Regions from separate parts of the Streptomyces sp. 1222.5 genome, predicted to be linked through region 2. Evidence: riboswitches for the same ligand, from Rfam matches in the RefSeq annotation. Region 2 holds a riboswitch; each other region holds the start of a gene.
What was found. A riboswitch is a leader RNA that binds a small molecule or an ion and turns the genes downstream of it on or off. The one in region 2 is predicted to bind cobalamin.
Positions count from the first base shown of each region.

Region 1: another riboswitch for cobalamin. It lies ahead of BLW57_RS14235 (ribonucleoside-diphosphate reductase subunit alpha); the one in region 2 lies ahead of BLW57_RS26930 (prenyltransferase/squalene oxidase repeat-containing protein).
Region 3: another riboswitch for cobalamin. It lies ahead of BLW57_RS06685 (CbtB domain-containing protein); the one in region 2 lies ahead of BLW57_RS26930 (prenyltransferase/squalene oxidase repeat-containing protein).
Region 4: another riboswitch for cobalamin. It lies ahead of BLW57_RS02625 (Nickel transporter NicT); the one in region 2 lies ahead of BLW57_RS26930 (prenyltransferase/squalene oxidase repeat-containing protein).

Region 1 covers NZ_FNSZ01000001.1:3,196,302-3,201,249, reverse strand. Annotated here, with positions in the region: gene BLW57_RS14235 (ribonucleoside-diphosphate reductase subunit alpha) at 1-1,769, opposite strand, end outside; cobalamin riboswitch at 1,893-2,052, opposite strand; gene mctP (monocarboxylate uptake permease MctP) at 2,199-3,827, opposite strand; gene BLW57_RS14225 (DUF3311 domain-containing protein) at 3,824-4,087, opposite strand; gene BLW57_RS14220 (GntR family transcriptional regulator) at 4,226-4,948, opposite strand, start outside.
Region 2 covers NZ_FNSZ01000001.1:5,974,316-5,979,263, reverse strand. Annotated here, with positions in the region: gene BLW57_RS26940 (MBL fold metallo-hydrolase) at 171-1,199, shown strand; gene BLW57_RS26935 (transcriptional regulator) at 1,249-1,842, opposite strand; cobalamin riboswitch at 2,245-2,373, shown strand; gene BLW57_RS26930 (prenyltransferase/squalene oxidase repeat-containing protein) at 2,488-3,699, shown strand; gene BLW57_RS26925 (SCO2322 family protein) at 3,696-4,358, shown strand; gene BLW57_RS26920 (CbiQ family ECF transporter T component) at 4,390-4,948, shown strand, end outside.
Region 3 covers NZ_FNSZ01000001.1:1,471,328-1,476,275, reverse strand. Annotated here, with positions in the region: gene BLW57_RS06700 (glycoside hydrolase family 65 protein) at 1-896, shown strand, start outside; gene BLW57_RS06695 (hypothetical protein) at 1,033-1,236, shown strand; gene BLW57_RS06690 (hypothetical protein) at 1,306-1,785, shown strand; cobalamin riboswitch at 1,889-2,034, shown strand; gene BLW57_RS06685 (CbtB domain-containing protein) at 2,071-2,292, shown strand; gene BLW57_RS06680 (CbtA family protein) at 2,313-3,065, shown strand; gene BLW57_RS06675 (histidine phosphatase family protein) at 3,179-3,769, opposite strand; gene BLW57_RS06670 (catalase) at 4,083-4,948, shown strand, end outside.
Region 4 covers NZ_FNSZ01000001.1:540,452-545,399, reverse strand. Annotated here, with positions in the region: gene BLW57_RS02645 (YoaK family protein) at 1-715, shown strand, start outside; gene BLW57_RS02640 (YciI family protein) at 874-1,281, shown strand; gene BLW57_RS02635 (RNA polymerase sigma factor) at 1,289-2,434, shown strand; gene BLW57_RS02630 (ArsR/SmtB family transcription factor) at 2,516-2,911, opposite strand; cobalamin riboswitch at 2,991-3,179, shown strand; gene BLW57_RS02625 (Nickel transporter NicT) at 3,206-4,315, shown strand; gene BLW57_RS02620 (hypothetical protein) at 4,459-4,689, shown strand; gene BLW57_RS02615 (heavy metal translocating P-type ATPase) at 4,689-4,948, shown strand, end outside.

The DNA of each region.
Region 1 (4,948 bases), 2.8 Mb from region 2:
TCGCGCAGCGCCGCCCAGCGCTCCGGCCAGGCCGGCTCCACGCCGTAGTGGTCGGGGTGCAGCACACCGCGGGCGGTACGGGTCTTCTCCCAGGCCGGCAGCGGGCCGTTGCGCTCGGCGAGGTCGGCGGAGGCCTCGTACGCGGCCAGCATGATGCGCTCGGCGATCCGCGTCGACAGGGCCTTGGCCTCGGGGGAGTCGAAGGGCAGCCGCAGCTTGAAGAAGACGTCCTGCAGACCCATCGCGCCGAGGCCCACCGGCCGCCATCTGGCGTTGGAGCGGCCCGCCTGCTCGGTCGGGTAGAAGTTGATGTCCACGACGCGGTCGAGGAAGGTGACGGCGGTGCGGACCGTCTCGTCCAGCCGCTCCCAGTCGATGTCGCCGTCGACGACGAAGGCGCCCAGGTTGACCGAGCCCAGGTTGCAGACCGCGGTCTCGCCGTCGTCCGTGACCTCCAGGATCTCCGTGCAGAGGTTCGAGGAGTGGACGACGTGGCCCGGCTCGGCCGTCTGGTTGGCGGTGCGGTTGGCCGCGTCCTTGAAGGTCATCCAGCCGTTGCCGGTCTGTGCCAGCGTGCGCATCATGCGGCCGTACAGGTCACGGGCAGCGATGGTCTTCCGGGCCAGCCCGGCGGCCTCGGCCTCGCGGTACGCGGCGTCGAACTCCGCGCCCCACAGGTCCACCAGCTCGGGCACGTCCGCCGGGGAGAACAGCGACCACTGCTCGTCGGCGTTGACGCGGCGCATGAACTCGTCCGGGATCCAGTGCGCCAGGTTCAGGTTGTGCGTACGGCGGGCGTCCTCACCGGTGTTGTCCCGCAGCTCCAGGAACTCCTCGATGTCGGAGTGCCAGGTCTCCAGGTACACCGCGGCCGCGCCCTTGCGCCGGCCGCCCTGGTTCACCGCGGCCACCGAGGCGTCCAGGGTCTTCAGGAACGGGACGATGCCGTTGGAGTGCCCGTTGGTGCCACGGATCAGCGAACCGCGGCTGCGGATCCGGGAGTACGACAGACCGATCCCGCCGGCGTGCTTGGAGAGCCGCGCGACCTGGTGGTAGCGGTCGTAGATGGAGTCCAGCTCGTCCAGCGGGGAGTCCAGCAGGTAGCAGGACGACATCTGCGGGTGCCGCGTACCGGAGTTGAACAGGGTGGGGGAGGACGGCAGGTAGTCGAGGCGGCTCATGAGCCTGTAGAGCGCCGCGACCTCGTCCACCGAGCGGGTGGTGTCGTCCTCGGCCAGGCCGGCGGCGACCCGCAGCATGAAGTGCTGGGGCGTCTCGACGACCTTGCGGGTGAAGGGGTGCCGCAGCAGGTAGCGGCTGTGCAGGGTGCGCAGGCCGAAGTAGCCGAAGCGGTCGTCGGCGGCCCGGTCGACCAGCGCGTCCAGCCGCCCGGCGTGCAGCCGGACGAACTCGGCGGTCCGGTCCGCGATGAGCCCCTCCCGGTGTCCCACGGCCACGGACTCGGTGAACGAGGTGACGCCCTGCGAGGCGGCCTCCTCGCGGATGGCGAGGGTCAGCAGTCGGGCGGCCAGCCGGGAGTAGGCGGGGTCCTCGGAGATCAGGCCGGCGGCCGCCTCCGTGGCCAGCTCGCGCAACTCCGCCTCGTCGGCCCGCGCGGACCGGCCGCGCAGCGCGGCGGCGGCGACCCGGCCGGGGTCGGCGTCGGGGAGGTCGGCGGTCAGCTCGGTCAGGGTCCGCAGCAGCGCGGCACCGGGACCGGCGGTCTTCAGCTCGCTGACTGAAGCCGGGTCTGCTGGCGCGATGGTCACGTGGGGCTCTCCCTCGCTCGGCACAGGGCCTGGCGGAGGGCAGGGGGCAGCCACGAGCGCGCACGGCGTCGCGTCCACCGGCCCACTCCGCGAGGCCCGGACGTCTGTGAGCACCCGGACCGGACGGCCGGGCGCGCTGGCGGCAGGTCCTCGGACTGAACAGGCGTGCGGAGACACGCAAGTACACCGTTGCGGGACAGTTCCGGATTCGCACCGGATTCCCCTGCGGCGACAGCGAGGATGAGCATACATCTTGTGCTCGCCCGCCACGCCACCCCCAGATGTTGTGTCGCCGTCGGTTTCAGAGCGTCAACTGGTAGGTGAGAAGAGTGATGTCGCCGGCCGCCTGCCCGGGCGGCGGCGGTGTGCCGGGCGGGAACGACGACGGGCCGCCGGATCCCCTCCGGCGGCCCGTCGCGCGGCTGTCGCTCAGTGACCGGTGCCCGCCGTCGCCGGCGGCAGCTCCACCTGGACGCCCGGGTCGCCGGCGTCCGCGGTGTAGTCCTCCGGCCGGGTCTGGTCGAGGCCCTCGGGGGCCTTCACGGCCTTCAGGACGAAGGTCAGGACCACGGTGACGACGACGTTCAGGACGAACGCGGTGAGACCGATGTACCCGATCTCGCCGATACCCGGGATCTCCTTCGCGGAGCCGCCGAAGTGCTTCTGCGTCGGCGAGGCCACCCCGTACGCGGCGACCGTGCCGTACACCATGCCGACCGCCCAGCCGGCCAGCAGCGCCCAGCGGTGGAACCAGCGGGTGAACAGGCCGCCCACCAGGGCCGGGAAGGTCTGCAGGATCCAGATGCCGCCCAGCAGCTGGAAGTTGATGGCGACCGTCTTGTCCATGGTGAGGACGAAGACCAGCGCGCCCACCTTCACCAGCAGCGACACGATCTTGGAGACCTGGGCCTCCTGCTTGGGCGTGGCGTCCGGCTTGATGAAGTCCTTGTAGATGTTGCGGGTGAAGAGGTTGGCCGCTGCGATGGACATGATCGCCGCCGGCACGAGCGCGCCGATGCCGATCGCCGCGAAGGCCACGCCCGCGAACCAGTCCGGGAACATGTCCTCGAACAGCTGCGGGATCGCCAGCTGCCCGTTGGTCACCTTCACCCCGGCCGCGATCGCCATGAAGCCCAGCAGCGCCAGCAGGCCCAGCATGAGCGAGTACAGCGGCAGGATCGTGGTGTTCCGGCGGATCACCTCACGGCTCCTGGACGACAGGGTCGCGGTGATCGAGTGCGGGTACATGAACAGCGCGAGGGCCGAGCCGAGCGCCAGCGTGGCGTACGTCCACTGGCCCGCCTCGGGCGGGACGAGCGCGCCGCGCGGCTTGCCGGTGGCGGGGTTGACCTGGCTGAACGCGCCGCCCGCCTTGGCGAAGACGTCGTCGAAGCCGCCCAGCTTGATCGGGATGTAGATGATCGCCACCGCGATGACGATGTAGATCAGCGCGTCCTTGACGAACGCGATCAGCGCGGGCGCGCGCAGGCCGGAGGAGTACGTGTAGGCCGCGAGCACACCGAAGGCGATGAGCAGCGGGAGGTCCTTCACGAACCAGTTGGTGTTCTCGCCGCCGCCGACGCCCATCACGTCGAGCACCGCCTGGATGCCCACGAGCTGCAGCGCGATGTACGGCATCGTCGCCAGGATGCCGGTGAGCGCCACCGCCAGCGACAGGCCCTTCGAGCCGAACCGGCCGCGCACGAAGTCGGAGGTGGTGACATAGCCGTGCTTGTGGGACACGGACCACAGGCGGGGCAGGAAGGTGAAGATCAGCGGGTACACCAGGATCGTGTACGGCACCGCGAAGAAGCCGGACGCGCCCGCCGCGTAGATCGCCGCCGGGACGGCGACGAAGGTGTAGGCCGTGTACAGGTCACCGCCCAGCAGGAACCAGGTGACCCAGGTGCCGAACGACCGGCCGCCCAGGCCCCATTCGTCCAGGGAGTGCTCGTTCTCGGCCCGGCGCCAGCGCGCGGCCAGGAAGCCCATGACCGTGACGGCCAGGAAGAAGAAGATGAAGACGCCGAGCGCGACGCCGTTGACCCCGTCCTTCACTGCGCGGCACCCCCCTTCGCACCGTTGCGGGAACGCTGGTCGTGCTGCCACAGCTTGTACGCGGTCATCGTGAGCGCGGTGGAGATCAGCACCCAGAGCATCTGGTACCAGTAGAAGAACGGGATCCCGATGAACGTGGGGTCCGTCTTGGCGTACGAACCGAGCCACAGCATCGCGACGAAGGGCGCCACCAGACACAGGCCGATGACGACCCGGACCGGTGTCACCACCGGAGGTCTCACTTGAGGTGTTTCGGACATGCCACGGCTCCCGTCCCCTTGCTGATCACGCGTGTAATGCGCAGGCAATCTAGGTGACGGGATCAGTGCACGGGAAGACCTCGTCCGGATATCGGTATGCCGATTTCGGGGTGGCGGTGTGAAGAGATGCCGCCGGGGTCAGTCCACGGGCCGCTTCAGCCGCGCGACGAACTTGTACCGGTCGCCCCGGTACACGGACCGCACCCACTCCACCGGCTTGCCCTCGCGGTCCAGCGAGTGCCGGGAGAGCATCAGCATCGGCAGGCCCACGTCCGTGCCGAGCAGGCCCGCCTCACGGGGCGTGGCCAGGGAGGTCTCGATGGTCTCCTCGGCCTCGGCGAGGTGGACGTCGTAGACCTCGGCGAGCGCGGTGTACAGCGACGTGTACTTAACGAGCGAGCGGCGCAGGGCCGGGAAGCGCTTGGCGCTCAGATGCGTGGTCTCGATCGCCATCGGCTCGGCGTTGGCCATGCGCAGCCGCTCGATGCGCAGCACCCGCCCGCCGGCGGTGATGTCCAGCAGGTCGGCGAGCCGGTCGTCGGCCGTGATGTAGCCGATGTCCAGCAGCTGCGAGGTCGGCTCCAGGCCCTGGGCGCGCATGTCCTCGGTGTACGAGGTGAGCTGCAGCGCCTGGGAGACCTTGGGCTTGGCGACGAAGGTGCCCTTGCCCTGGATGCGCTCCAGCCGGCCCTCGACGACGAGCTCCTGCAGGGCCTGGCGGACGGTGGTGCGGGAGGTGTCGAACTCGGCGGCCAGCGTGCGCTCGGGCGGTACCGGCGTGCCCGGCGCCTGCGTCTCCGTCATGTCGAGCAGGTGCTTCTTCAAGCGGTAGTACTTGGGCACGCGCGCGGTACGGACGGT
Region 2 (4,948 bases):
TCTCCCCAGATACGCCCATATGGGATGTTTCCACTCTAATGGGCCGAAAGCGTGACGCAAATCGGGGTGCCCGCCCGCACGTCCCCTATGCCGCCCCTAACTGACGTTGCGTCAGGTCTGGTTATAGTGAACAGGATCGAAAGGCTGCGGGCGGTGGGCGGAGGAGCCTGATGACGAAGACGTTCGATCACGGCGGGGGCGTACGGTCCCTTCAGGTCCCCATCCCTGACAACCCCCTCGGCCACACGCTGGTGTACGTCGTGGACACCGGCCGGGGACCGGTGCTGGTCGACACCGGCTGGGACGATCCGGCGTCCTGGGACGTGCTCGCGGCGGGCCTGGCGGCCTGCGGCACGGCGGTGTCCGAGGTGTACGGCGTGGTCGTCACCCATCACCACCCCGACCACCACGGGCTGTCCGCGCGAGTGCGCGAGGCGTCCGGCGCCTGGGTGGCGATGCACGAGGCCGACGCGGCGATCGTCCGTCGGGCCCGGGAGACCCGGCCCGAGCGCTGGTACGCGTACATGGCGGACAAGCTCGCGGCGGCCGGGGCACCCGAGGAGCACATCGCCCCGTTGCGGGCCGCCCGGGGCCGCCGTACCCTGCCCGGTCTCTCCCCCGCCCTGCCGGACCGGGACGTCGCGCCCGGCGAACTCCTCGACCTGCCCGGCCGCCGGCTGCGCGCCGTCTGGACCCCGGGACACACCCCCGGCCACGTCTGCCTGCATCTGGAGGAGGACCATCCCGCGCGACGCGCGGGTCGCGGGCGCCTGTTCAGCGGCGACCACCTATTGCCGGAGATCACCCCGCACATCGGCCTGTACGAGGACCCCGACGACGCCACGGTGACCGACCCGCTCGGCGACTACCTCGACTCCCTGGAGCGGGTGGGCCGGCTCACCCCGGCCGAGGTGCTCCCCGCCCACCAGTACGCGTTCACCGACGCGCCCGCCCGGGTACGGCAGTTGCTCGAGCACCACGAGCAGCGGCTGGCCGGGCTGCTCGCGCTGCTCCGCGAGCCCCTCACACCCTGGCAGCTCGCGGAGCGCATGGAGTGGAACCGCCCCTGGGCCGACATCCCCTACGGCTCCCGGAACATCGCCGTCTCCGAGGCCGAGTCCCATCTGCGCCGCCTGGTGAAGCAGGGGCGGGCCGAACCGCTCGCCGGGAGCGAGCCGGTGGCGTACGTGGCCGTGTGAGCGACGTGCGCCGTGGCGGGACCGTCCCGCCCCCGTCCTGGACGCGGGGTCAGGTACGCCCGGCGTCCTCCACCCGCTCCGCGGAGATGATCATCTCGGCCAGGTCGGCGAGGGTGGCGAGCTGGTGGGCGTTCATCTGCGGGGCGCGGGCGGCGAGCCGGACCAGTCCGTTCTGGCGCAGCCGCAGCAGCGGGTCGGCCTCGGCCTCCAGGTTCTGCAGCACGGGCTGCAGCGCCTCGTGCAGCGCTTCCGGTTCGTCGGCGGTGAAGAACCCGGCGGGCAGGCCGAAGAAGCGGCGCAGCCGGTCGGTGTGCGCGAGGCTCGGCATCCCGCTCTTGCGCCACTCGCTCAGCCACTGCCGGCTGGTGCCGGCGATGGCGGCCAGCTCGCCCAGGGAGTACCGCTTTCCGTCGGGCCTCCGCCGGTTCTCGCGGATGAAGTCGAGGCGCTGGCGCACCCGTTGGGTCAGCATGGTCTCGGGAGCCCGGCCGCCGTCGAGGAGTTCGGCGACGACGGCGACGGGAACTCCGGTGCGGCGGGACAGATCGGCCACGTCGAGGGCCTCCGGCAGCCGACCCGGCCGGCCGGTCAACTCGCCGAGCCGGCGCAGGACATCGGCCAGGTCGGCGTACGCGTCACTCACCGAGTTCTCCCTGGGCTGTCGTCCGTTCGGTGTCGGGCTGACGCGAGGCTACCGGGTCGGTCGGTGACCGACCAGGGGTGACAGCGCTTCCTACCCAAAGGGGCAGCAATCGTTGACAGTTGCCGGAGCGGTGGGTGAGGATCACGGCACGGAGAGCGAGATGCGACCGCCCCGGGTGCCGGTCACGGGGGAGCGGCACCCGGGGTGCACCACACCCGATCGCCTCGGCCGTCCTCGGCGGCGGACCGGTCGACGACGCGCCGGCCGGCCCTCGCGGTCCCCGGCGCGGCACCCACGCGTCGTCGATCCCGTGCGCGTCGGCCGTACGGCCCGAGCCCGTCAAGAGCGTGACGCCGGTCACCGGGCCGGTGTGCCCACGGCCACCCCTCGGGCCGCGCGGGGCTGCCGGTAAAGTGGCGGAGTCGTCATCACACCCGTACGGGGGGAAGCCGGTGCAATTCCGGCGCTGACCCGCAACCGTGAGCCGCCCGGCGGGCGGTGAGCCGGACCGCCCCGGGCGGGACGTTGACCGGCTCACGTGCGTCGGCGGCCCGCCGCGCACGGCACCGTCGAGGTACACGGGGCCGAGCCGCCCGGGTGTTCCCGTGCGCTGCAGGCTCCCCGCAGGAGAGGCAGTCGCCGACCATGAACGTTCGCCGCAGCGCCGCGGCTCTCGCCGCCATAGGCGTGCTGGCCGCCGCCGCGCCCGCCACGGCCGCCGACGCGTCCCCGTCCCCCAAGGTGGCGGTGCCGGACGGCCTGTACGGCAAGGCGGACCCGACGTACGACGGCGTGTGGCGGCAGTCGCTGACGCTGCTCGCCCAGCGCACCCTCGGCTACCGGCCGACCCCGAAGGCCGTGGACTGGCTCACCGGGCAGCAGTGCGCGAACGGCTCCTTCGCCGCCTTCCGTGCCGCGCCCGGCAAGGCCTGCGACGACAAGACGCAGGTGGACACCAACAGCACGGCGGCCGCCGTGCAGGCCCTGGCCGCCGTCGGCGGACACGACCGCGAGACCCGCAAGGCCCTGGTCTGGCTGACCACCGTGCAGAACAAGGACGGCGGCTGGGGGTACACGCCGGGCGGCCCGAGCGACACCAACTCCACCAGCGTCGTCATCGGCGCGTTCGCCGCGGTCGGCCAGGACGTCGCGAAGCTGCACAACAGGAGCAGGACCCCTTACGACCTGCTGGCCGCGCAGGCCGTCCCCTGCGACCAGGACGGCGGTGGCGCCCTCGCCTACCAGCCGGACAAGAAGGGCAAGCTGCTCGCCAACGCGGACGCGACGGCGGCCGGCCTGCTGGGCTCGCTCGGCAAGGGCTTCGCCGCGGAGGTGGGCAAGGCGCCCGCGAAGGACGACTGCGTCAAGGCCGCCCACCCCACCCCGGCCCAGCTCGCGGACAACGCGGGCGCCTACCTGGCATCGGCCGTCGCCGAGACCGGTCACCTGAAGTCGACCCTGCCCGGCGCCAAGGACCAGCCCGACTTCGGCAACACCGCGGACGCGGTCGTCGCGCTCGCCGCGGACGGCCGCACCGACCGGGCGAAGAAGGTGTACGCCTGGCTGGAGAAGAACGCCACCCAGTGGGCGGCGCAGAGCGGCCCGGCCGCGTACGCGCAGCTGATCCTCGCCGCGCACGCGGTGGGCGCGCAGCCGGACGACTTCGGCGGCACCAGCCTGGTCCGCTCCCTCAACGCCCAGGGCCCGGCCCCGCAGGCGGAGAAGGCCGCCGGGAAGAAGGCCGAGGCGTCCGACGACGACTCGAACACCGGCGTGTGGTGGATCGTCGGCGTCGGCCTCGTGGCGGGTATCGGCATCGGCTTCCTGCTCAGCGGCCGGAAGAAGAACCGGCCGTGACCCCCGTCCGCCGTGCCGCGACCCTGCTGGTCGCCGCGCTCGTCCTGCTGCTTCCCGCGACCGCGGCCCACGCCACCGGCTACCGCTACTGGTCGTTCTGGGAGCGCTCCGGCGGCCACTGGACGTACGCCACCCAGGGCCCGTCGATGGTGCGCCCGGACGACGGCGCGGTCCAGGGTTTCCGGTTCGCCGTGAGCGCGGACTCCGCGGACGCGACCCGGCCGCGCGGTACGGCGGACTTCACCACGATCTGCGCGGAAACGCCCGCGAAGGCGGGCACCAAGCGGGTGGCGCTGGTCCTCGACTTCGGCACGCCCGCCGACGCCCCGTCCGGCGAGCGGCCGCCCGCGCGCCGCACCGCGTGCGCCCGCCTCTCGCCGGACGCGACGAGCGCGGACGCGGTGGCCGCGGTCGCCAGACCCCTGCGCTACGACACCAACGCGCTGTTGTGCGCGATCGCCGGGTATCCGCACCAGGGGTGCGGGGAACAGGTGTCGGCGGACCGCGAGCCCGCGGCCGCCGCACCGGAGAAGCACGGGCCGGACGGCGGGTCCGGCGGTGGGCCGTCGCTGGGTCTGCCGGTCGGCGTGGGGGTGGTGGCCGTGCTGGCGGGCGCCGCGGTGTGGCAGGCGCGGCGGCGGCGCGATGACTCCGTGTAGCTGCGGGCCGTCCTGCGACAGCGGGTGCGCCGTGGCTGATCGCGCCGTTCCCCGTGCCGCCGGGAAGCCGAAGCCGCCGGCCACCGCACGGCACCGGTACCGGTCCCGGTTGCACCCCGGTGCCTGGTGGCTCTGGGCGCTCGCCCTCGGTACCGCCGCCACTCGCACCACCAACCCGCTCCTCCTCGCGCTCCTCGTCGCCGCCTCCGCCTACGTCGTGGCGACGCACCGCTCCTCGGCTCCCTGGGCCCGCTCCTACGCCGCGTTCGTCAGGCTCGGCCTCGCCGTCCTGCTGGTCCGCCTGCTCTTCGCGGTGGCCCTCGGCTCCCCCATCCCCGGCACGCACACCCTGTTCACCCTCCCCGAGATCCCGCTCCCCCACTGGGCGCAGGGCATCCGGCTGGGCGGCCGGGTCACCGCCGAGGCGCTCGTCTTCGCCGGCTACGACGGACTGAAGCTGGCCACCCTGCTGATCTGCGTGGGCGCGGCGAACGCCCTGGCCGGCCCCTCCCGGCTGCTGAAGTCGCTGCCCGGGGCGCTGTACGAGACGGGGGTGGCCGTCGTCGTCGCCCTCACCTTCGCGCCGCATC
Region 3 (4,948 bases), 4.5 Mb from region 2:
CGGGCCGGCCGGGCCTGGACGACAACGCGTACACCAACGTCACCGCCGCCTGGGTGCTCACCCGCGCGCTGGAGCTGCTGCGCGCCCTGCCCGAGCCGCGCCGCCGCGAACTCACCGAGGCCGTCGGACTGGCCGAGGACGAGCCCGCCCGCTGGGAGGAGGTCTCCCGCACCCTGCACGTCCCCTTCCACGACGGGGTGATCAGCCAGTTCGAGGGGTACGCCGGCCTCGCCGAGCTGGACTGGGACGGCTACCGGAAACGGTACGGCGACATCCGCCGCCTGGACCGGATCCTGGAGGCCGAGGGGGACACCGTCAACCGGTACAAGGCGTCCAAGCAGGCCGACGTGCTGATGCTCGGCTACCTCTTCGCCCTGCCCGAACTGCGGTCCCTGTTCGACCGGTTGGGCTACCCGCTGGACGAGCGGACCTGGACCGCGACCGTCGACCACTACCTGCACCGCACCAGTCACGGCTCCACCCTCAGCGGCCTGGTCCTCGGCTGGATCCTGGCCCGGGCCCGCCGGACCGACGCCTGGGCCTTCGTCCAGGAGGCGCTGCGCGGCGACATCGCCGACCTCCAGGGCGGCACCACCGGGGAGGGCATCCACCTCGGCGCGATGGCCGGCACGCTCGACCTCGTCCAGCGCGGGCTGACCGGCCTGGAGACCCGGGGCGGCGCCCTGCGCCTCGACCCCGTCCCGCTGCCCGAACTCTCCTCCTACGGCTTCGCCATCCGCTACCACGGCCACTGGGGCGTCCACCTGCGCCTGCGCAGCGGCCTGCTGGAGATCGCCGTACCGGCCTCCGGCCGCGGCCCCATCGACCTCCGCCTGCGGGACCTGGCGGTGGGAGTACGGCCGGGGGAGACGGCCCGACTGGTGCTCCCGGAGTAGTCCCTCAGCTCACCCAGATCTTGCGTGTCTCCCCGTCGTATCCGGCGGCGACGCAGTGCCGCGGTGCGCCGCAGGCGAAGCTGAGGACGCCGGCGCCGTCGGGGTGCTGTGCGGGCAGTGACGTGCGCTTCCAGCTGTGCCCGTCGCCGGTGACCGTGACGTTCCGGCCCCCGGCCGGGCGGCGGCGCTCTGCGGCAACACCATGACGGTCAGCACGGCGAAGACGCAGACGACCGCGTACCACGCTCTCGCACCCAACGCTGCCCCCCGGTTCGGGTCGGATGTGGACAAGTGGGCCGAGAGCAGCGGGACGTCGGGCGACCTGGGCGCCAATCTGTGAAGGAACACCGGAACTCGTGCGGATATCCTCTGTACATGGTCAGGTTGCTGTGAGGTGTGGATCCACCGCATGAGAAGACGAAACCTCTGGGCGACGGCCGTGGCCCCGGCCGTCCTGGCGACGACGGTGCTCACCTGGTGGCTGGTCCGTGATCCCGCCCCGTACGCCCTGAGCGGCGGACCGGCGGTGCACCTCACCGTGCGTCCCGAGAAGTCCGGCCATCCGGACGCCGGGGAGGTCGCGGACGAGGCCCGACTGCTCCTCGAGGTGTACGTCCAGCGACTGAGGGCCGGTGACGCCGACGGCCTGGCCGACCTGGGCGCACCCTGGTACACCGGACGCGACCGGGCCGCGCGCGACCTGATCGACCGCTACCGCGCGCACGCCGGCGGAGCGGCCGAAGCGATCGTGCGGGACCCGGCCGTACCGTACCTGGCCGGTGTGGAACTCCGCTTCGGCGACGGCCGGCGGCAGACGCTCGGGCTCAGCCGCGACCGCGACGACGTGTGGTGGCTGCAGCTGGGAGCCGGCGACCCCGTGGCGCCGTAAACCCGCCGGACGGAGCGGCCGCCTCACGGCTTCCCCGTGGCACCCGGACCTGACGTGCCGTCACGAGAGGAAGATCACGGCGGTGGACGCGGTCTTGGCCGCGCACGCGTCTCGCGGTACGGTCTGTCCGATATCGACGACGGCGAGACGGAAGCCGGTGGGAATCCGGCACGGTCGCGCCACTGTATGCGGGGCACCCCTCGGGGTGGTCCGCCGAGTCAGACCCGTGGCCGTCGTCCTGTGCACCACCGAGATGGGACGCGAACTCCCAGAGGAGGCCCTGCCATGGCGCAGACCGTCGCCCAGCCGACTGCCGACACCCCCGCCGTTCCCGCCACGCTGCCGCTGAAGGCGATAGCCCCCTGGGCGGTCTTCTTCGGCGTCCTGATGCTTGTCCTGCTCTACTTCGTCGGCGCCGAGCAGGGCGCCACGTCCGTGTTCAACGGCACCGACGTCCACGAGTGGGTGCACGATGCCCGCCACCTGCTCGGCTTCCCCTGCCACTGACGCGAGGGACGCCGCGCACCATGAACTCCGCAACGGTAAGAAACCTCCTCGTGCGGGGCATGCTCGCCGGCCTCGTGGCCGGCGTGCTCGCCCTCGTCGTGGCCTACCTCCTCGGTGAGCCGAGCGTCGACCAGGCGATCGCCTTCGAGGACGCCCACTCCCACGAGCACGAGATGGAAGTCGTCTCCCGCTCCCTGCAGTCCACCGCCGGCCTCGCCACGGGCGTTCTCGTCTACGGGGTCGCCTTCGGCGGCATCGCCGCGCTCGCGTACTCCTTCGCGCTCGGCCGTGTCGGCCGTTTCAGCCCGCGGGCGACCGCGCTGCTGCTGTCAGGCTGCGCGCTGGTCGCCGTGTACGTCGTGCCGTTCCTGAAGTACCCGGCCAACCCGCCGTCCGTCGGTCAGCCCGAGACCATCGGCAAGCGGACCACCCTGTTCTTCCTGATGATGGCCCTCAGCGTGCTCCTCGCGGTGGGCGCCACCATCCTCGGCAAGCGTCTCGCGCCCCGTCTGGGCAACTGGTGGGCGACCGTCGTCGCGGTGGCCGCCTTCGTCGTCGTCATCGGGCTCGCCTACGCCTTCCTGCCCGCCGTCAACGAGCTGCCCGCGCACTTCCCGGCCCGCCTGTTGTGGCGGTTCCGGCTCTCCACCCTGGCCATCCAGACCGTCCTGTGGGTCGGATTCGGTCTGCTCTTCGGCGAGTTGGCCGAGCGGCAGCTGAACCCCCGGCCGGCCAGGGCATCTTCCGGACGGACGGTTCCCGCCCCGCACTGACGGTCACGGGACACCGGGCGCCCCTTCGGAACGGGCGTTCGCGCCGCGCGGTGGTGACGCTGCCGCGCCGGCGCCGGGTAGGCGGCCTCCTGAGCCATGGCGACCGCCCCGGCTCAGGAGGCGGCGGCCGCGTCCCGTCCGGCCAGCGGCTGACCGAGCCGCAGATTCCACCGTCCGGCCCGGCCGCTCAGTTCCGTCGCCGTCAACGGCGGCACGTCCAGCCGCCAGAAGGCGGCCGCAGGCAGACCGAGGACGTGCACGACCGCGGCCCGCACGACCTCCGGCTCGACCACGGCGAGGGTGCGGCCGTCCGTGCCCTGTACGGCGTCCAGCCACCGCCCGACCCGCTCGCACAGCTCCCGCACCGACTCGCCGCCGTGGGGCGCGGATCCGGCGTCGGTGAGCCAGCGGCCCACGGCCTCCGGCTCGGCGGCCCCGACCTCCTCCAGGGTGCGGCCTCGCCAGCGGCCCGCGTCCAGACCGGCCGGCGCCGAGTCCCGCGCACCGACGAGGCCCAGCGCCTCGGCCGTCTCCCGGCAGCGCACGCTCGGTGAGGTCAGCACCCGGCCGGGGGCGCGCAGGCACCCGGCGGCGGAGCGGGCGCGGGCCGCCCCGGCCTCGTCGAGCGAGTCGCCGTCGTCGAAGCGGGCCCGCCGCATCGACGGGCTCGTCGCGGGCGAGACGAGGGTGACGCGGCTGGTCACGTGCTTGTTCCTCCTGCTGCTGTCCCGGGTTCGTGCGCCGGGGCCGGGGCCGGGTACCGGGAGCGGCCCGGCGGTACGGCCGCGAACCTAACACCCGCCCCGAGACGGCAGGCACCTCGTCCCGCGACCCGCGGTACAACACGACGAGGGTGTTTAGCCCGCTCCCCGTGGGTCACGCGATTCGGGAAACCCGGTGCCGGCCGGGACCGCCCCCGCGCGTGCGCGGGTAGGAGGCGAGTGCCGCCCCCGCTGGCGGTAGACCGGTGCCCAGGAGCCGCTGCGCCGCCGTCGGCGCACGACGAAAGGCAGCCTCATGACGGAGATCCGCCCCGCCACCACCTCCGACTCGGGCGCACCGGTGGAGAGCGACGAACACTCGCTCACCGTCGGCCCCGGAGGACCGATCCTGCTCCAGGACGCGTATCTGATCGAGCAGATGGCGCAGTTCAACCGGGAGAGGATTCCCGAGCGCCAGCCGCACGCCAAGGGAAGCGGCGCCTTCGGCCATTTCGAGGTGACCCACGACGTCAGCGCCTACACCAGGGCGGCGGTCTTCCAGCCCGGCACGCGCACCGACCTGGTCGCCCGCTTCTCGACCGTCGCGGGTGAGCGCGGCAGCCCGGACACCTGGCGCGACCCGCGCGGCTTCGCGGTGAAGTTCTACACCAGCGAGGGCAACTACGACATGGTCGGCAACAACACGCCGGTGTTCTTCGTCAAGGATCCGATGAAGTTCCAGCACTTCATCCGGTCCCAGAAGCGCCGCGCCGACAACAACCTGCGCGACCACGACATGCAGTGGGACTTCTGGACCCTCTCCCCGGAGTCCGCGCACCAGGTCACCTGGCTGATGGGGGACCGGGGCGTGCCGCGGACCTGGCGCCACATGAACGGCTACACCTCGCACACCTACATGTGGATCAACGCGGCCGGCGAGCGGTTCTGGGTGAAGTACCACTTCAAGACCGACCAGGGCATCGAGTGCTTCACCCAGGACGAGGCCGACCAGATGGCCGCCGCCGACACGGACTACCACACCCGTGACCTCTTCGAGCACATCCGGGACGGCGACTTCCCCAGCTGGACCCTGTACGTGCAGGTCATGCCGTACGAGGAGGCCACGTCCTACCGGTTCAACCCGTTCGACCTCACCAAGGTGTGGCCGCACGGCGACTATCC
Region 4 (4,948 bases), 5.4 Mb from region 2:
AGGGCCGGGTGCGGCCGGAGAGGTGCTGCCGACGGACCGGTCCGTACGGCTGGGCATCCTGCTGGCGCTGGTCGGCGGGGGACTGGACGCCTACACCTTCATCAGCCGTGGCGGGGTGTTCGCCAACGCGCAGACCGGCAACGTGGTCCTGATGGGCGTGGCGGCCGCGCAGCGGCACTGGTGGGAGGCGCTGGGCCACCTCCCGGCGGTCGTCGCCTTCCTCGCCGGTGTCCTGGTCGCCGAAACGCTGCGGCGGCCGAGGGTGGCGGCGTTCCTGCGCCGGCCGGCCTGCGTGGCGATGGTGCTGGAGTGCGTGGTGCTGGCGGTGGTCGGACTCATCCCCGCGAGCGCGCCGGACGCCCTGGTCACGGTCCTGATCGCGTTCATGGCGTCGGTCCAGATGTCCACCTTCCGCACCCTGGTCGACACGGTCTACAACAGCACGATGACGACCGGGAACCTCCGCTCGGCCATGCAGAACGCCTACGAAGCGGTGGTCGGCCGGAGCGCGGACGCCCGGCGCCGGGCACGCCACTTCGCGGCCGTCGTGCTGGCCTTCCTCGCGGGGGCGTTCGGCGGGGGCTGGCTGACGTTCCAATGGGGTGTGCACGCGGTGTGGGCGGCCTGCGTGGTGCTGGCGGCCGGCCTGGCCCTGTTCGTGCACGACGAACGCATGGCACGCAGACTCCCCGAGGCCGGCAGCCCGGGCGGCTGAGGCACGGCCGAGCCGACGTGCGGGAAGTCCGTTCGGGCAAGGGCGTCGCACCCGGCTTGAAAAACTTCCGGCGGCGATGTCGAGATCGCGTGACCCGCTCCGTCTCCGGGGTGAAGGCGGCCACAATGGGCCGCACGAGATTCGAGGAGAAGGTCACCATGGCGAAGTATCTGCTGCTGAAGCACTACCGGGGCGCGCCGGCCCCTGCCAACTGCGTGCCCGTGGACCAGTGGACGCAGGACGAGATCACGGCGCACGTGCAGTACATGCGCGACTTCGCGGCGCGGCTGGAGAAGACCGGGGAGTTCGTCGACGGCCAGGCGCTGGCCCCGGAGGGGACGTGGGTCCGGTACGACGGTGAGGGGCGCCCGCCGGTCACCGACGGCCCGTTCGCGGAGACCAAGGACCTGATCGCCGGCTGGATGGTCATCGACGTCGACACCTACGAGCGGGCGGTCGAGCTGGCGGGCGAACTGTCGGCCGCGCCGGGCGCGGGCGGCGAGCCGATCCACGAGTGGCTGGAGCTGCGCCCGTTCCTCGCCGAGCCGCCGACCGTCACGGAGTGACCCGGCCGTGGACGAGGTGCTGCTGCGAAGTCTGACGCCCGGCGTGCTCGCCGTCATGGTGGCGCGGGGCGCGGACTTCGCCGCGGCCGAGGACGCCGTACAGGACGCGCTGCTGGAAGCGGTGCGCGTGTGGCCGGCCGATCCGCCGCGGGATGCGAAGGGCTGGCTGGTGACCGTGGCCTGGCGCCGGTACCTCGACGCGGTGCGGGCGGATGCCGCCCGCCGCCGGCGGGAGGACCGTGTCGACCAGGAGCCGCCACCGGCGCCCTCGCCCGCGGTGGACGACACGCTCCAGCTGTACTTCCTGTGCGCACACCCCTCGCTCACGCCGTCGTCGGCGGTGGCACTGACGCTCCGCGCGGTGGGCGGGCTGACCACCCGGCAGATCGCCCGGGCGTACCTGGTGCCCGAGGCGACCATGGCCCAGCGCATCAGCCGGGCCAAGCGCACCGTCTCGGGCGTGCGGCTGGACCGGCCGGGCGACGTCGCCACCGTGTTGCGCGTGCTGTACCTGATCTTCAACGAGGGGTACGGCGGTGATGTCGACCTCGCCGCGGAGGCGATCCGGCTCACCCGGCAGCTCGCGGCCGGGATCGACCACCCGGAGGTGGCGGGGCTGCTCGCGCTGATGCTGCTGCATCATGCCCGGCGGCCCGCCCGGACCGGGCCGGACGGCAGCCTGGTGCCGCTCGCCGAGCAGGACCGCGGCCGCTGGGACACGAAGGCGATCGCCGAGGGCATCACCCTCTTGCAGGCGGCTCTGTCGAGGGACCGGCTGGGCGAGTTCCAGGCCCAGGCGGCCGTCGCCGCCCTGCACGCGGACGCGCAGCGTGCGGAGGACACGGACTGGGTGCAGATCGTCGAGTGGTACGACGAGTTGGTACGCCTCACCGACAGCCCCGTCGTCCGGCTCAACCGCGCCGTCGCCGTCGGCGAGGCGGACGGCCCGCGTGCCGGGCTCGCCGCGCTGGCGGAACTGGACGCGTCGCTGCCCCGCCATTCGGCCGTGTCGGCGTACCTGCACGAGCGCGACGGGGATGTGGTGACGGCCGCCCGCCTGTACGCCGAGGCGGCGCACAAGGCTCCCAACCTGGCGGAACGCGACCACCTGACGCGACAGGCCGCCCGGCTCAACGCCCGCGCCCGCGGCTGAGGGCTCCGGCCGACACCGGCCCGGATGCCGACGCGGCGCGGTACCGCGGTCGCTCCCCGGTGCGCAGCCGCGTTCGGTGCCCTACTCCTCGGACCGGTGGGGCCGTACGCGGACGTCGCCGGTGTCGGCGGACTTGCAGTGCTCCAGCAGCGCGGCCGTCGGCCCGTCGACGAGGTGGTAGCGCACGATCCGGCCGTCCTTGCGGCCTTCGACCACTCCCGCGGCCCGCAGCAGGCGCAGTGCCTGGGAGACGGTGGTGTCGCGCATTCCGGTGGCCACGGCCAGGTCGGAGACGGCGATGGGACCGGCCTCGTGGACGGCGAGCAGCAGGGACAGCCGCCCGGGATCGGAGAGCAGGGAGAAGCGGTCGGCCCAGGTGCGCACCCGCTCGGGCTCGCCGACGGCGGCGATGGCGTCACAGACCCGGTGGCCGTCGATGGTGCGCCGCCCGGCACGGTCCGCGGGGACGAGATGCATGCCGCCATCATCGCAGCCCCGGACGATCGGCTCCATACCTGCGCAGTTGTGCAATCTTGCAGCCGACGACCTCGGCCTTCTAGGGTGGGCGGGCCGTGGTGTTCGGGAAGACCGGTGACAGCCCTCAGGGGCTCAGTCCGGAGCGGCCCTCGCCACTGTGATCGGGGAGTTCCCGCCCCACGTATGCCACTGGCCGCACGGCCGGGAAGGCAGGGGCGGGCGCGTCGACCCGTCAGCCAGGAGACCGGCCACGGCATCACGAAGCTGATCCACGAGGTGCTGGAGCGTGACCGCATGACCGTGTCCCAAGGCGTGCCCGAAACCGACGCCGAACCGTCCTTCCGCTGGCGTCGCGAGGACACCGTCCGCACCGCGGGACTCCTGGCCGTGATCGTGGCACTGCACGTGGTCGCCTTCGGGATCCTCTTCCTGCTGGTGATACCGCATCACTACGAGGTCGGCACCAAGGCGTTCGGGGTCGGGCTGGGCGTCACCGCCTACACGCTCGGCATGCGGCACGCCTTCGACGCCGACCACATCGCCGCGATCGACAACACCACCCGCAAGCTGATGGCAGACGGCAAGCGGCCCGTCTCCGTGGGCTTCTGGTTCGCCCTCGGGCACTCCAGCGTCGTGGTCGCCATGGCCGCCCTGGTCGCCGGCGGTGCGAAGCTCGCCGGCACCTTGATGAACGACGGCTCCCGTACCCACCAGGTCCTGGGCACCGTGGGCACCACGGTCTCGGGGTCCTTCCTGTACCTCATCGCCGCGCTCAACCTCGTGGCCCTGTTCGGCATCCTGCGGGTCTTCCGGGCCATGCGCGCCGGCCAGTACGACGAGGCCGAGCTGGAGGCGCACCTCGACTCGCGCGGGTTCATGAACCGCATCCTGGGACGGCTCACCAGGTCCATCCGCCGCCCGGGCCAGATGTTCCCCCTCGGCTTCCTCTTCGGGATCGGCTTCGACACCACGACCGAGGTCCTGCTCCTCGCGCTGGCCGGCAACGGCGCCGCCGCCGGGCTGCCCTGGTACGCGGTGCTGTGCCTGCCCCTGCTGTTCGCCGCCGGCATGAGCCTGTTCGACACCCTCGACGGCACGTTCATGAACTTCGCCTACCAGTGGGCGTTCTCGAACCCCGTCCGCAAGGTGTTCTACAACCTCACGATCACCGGCCTGTCCATCGCCGTCGCGTTCTTCGTCGGCACCATCGAACTGGTCGGCGTCCTGCACGACAAGCTCGGCCTGAGCGACGGCGTCACCGGCTGGATCGCGGGGCTCGACCTGGACAGCGTCGGCTACGTCATCGTCGGTCTGTTCGTGGTCGTCTGGGCGGTCGCCATCGCCTACTGGCGCCTGGCCAGGATCGAGGAACGCTGGAACACCCGCTCCGCCGACACCGGCTGACGTCGAGCTCCGCACGGGTCCGCCATGTGGCCTACGCCATCGTCCCGTGCGGGAACTCCGCCACCGATCCGTCCGACTGCTGGAGCGGTACGGCTGCGATCTCTTGCGCCGTACGACGGTTCGAGCGACCAGAAAGGTCGAGCATGGCCGAGTCCCGACACCCCTTCCGCAGAGCGGCCGCGGTTCCCCGCACCTTGCTGCCCCCGCCCAGGCTCTGTGGCTTCCTGTTGCTGCTGGTGCTGGTCTTCTCGGCGGCGTACGCCGTGGGATCGGCCGCCGGGCCGGTGGCGCCGGGCATGCACGGCTCCGGAGGCGGCGGAGGCAGCGGAGGCGGCACGGGTGACATGCCCGGCATGCACGGCGGCGGTGAGTGATGGGGGCCGAACCCCTGGCGCCGCTGGTGGTCACGGATCTGACGGTCGGCGGTATGACGTGTGCCGCGTGCGTCCGCCGGGTGGAGAAGAATCTGGCCGGGCTCGACGGGGTCACGGCCACCGTCAACCTCGCCACCGGACGCGCCCGGGTCAGCCATCCCGCGGACATCCCCGCGGAGGACCTCGTCACGGCCGTCCAGCGGGCGGGGTACGAGGCCGCGCTGCCCGAGCCCGCCGCACCGGACAGGCGCGACGGGAC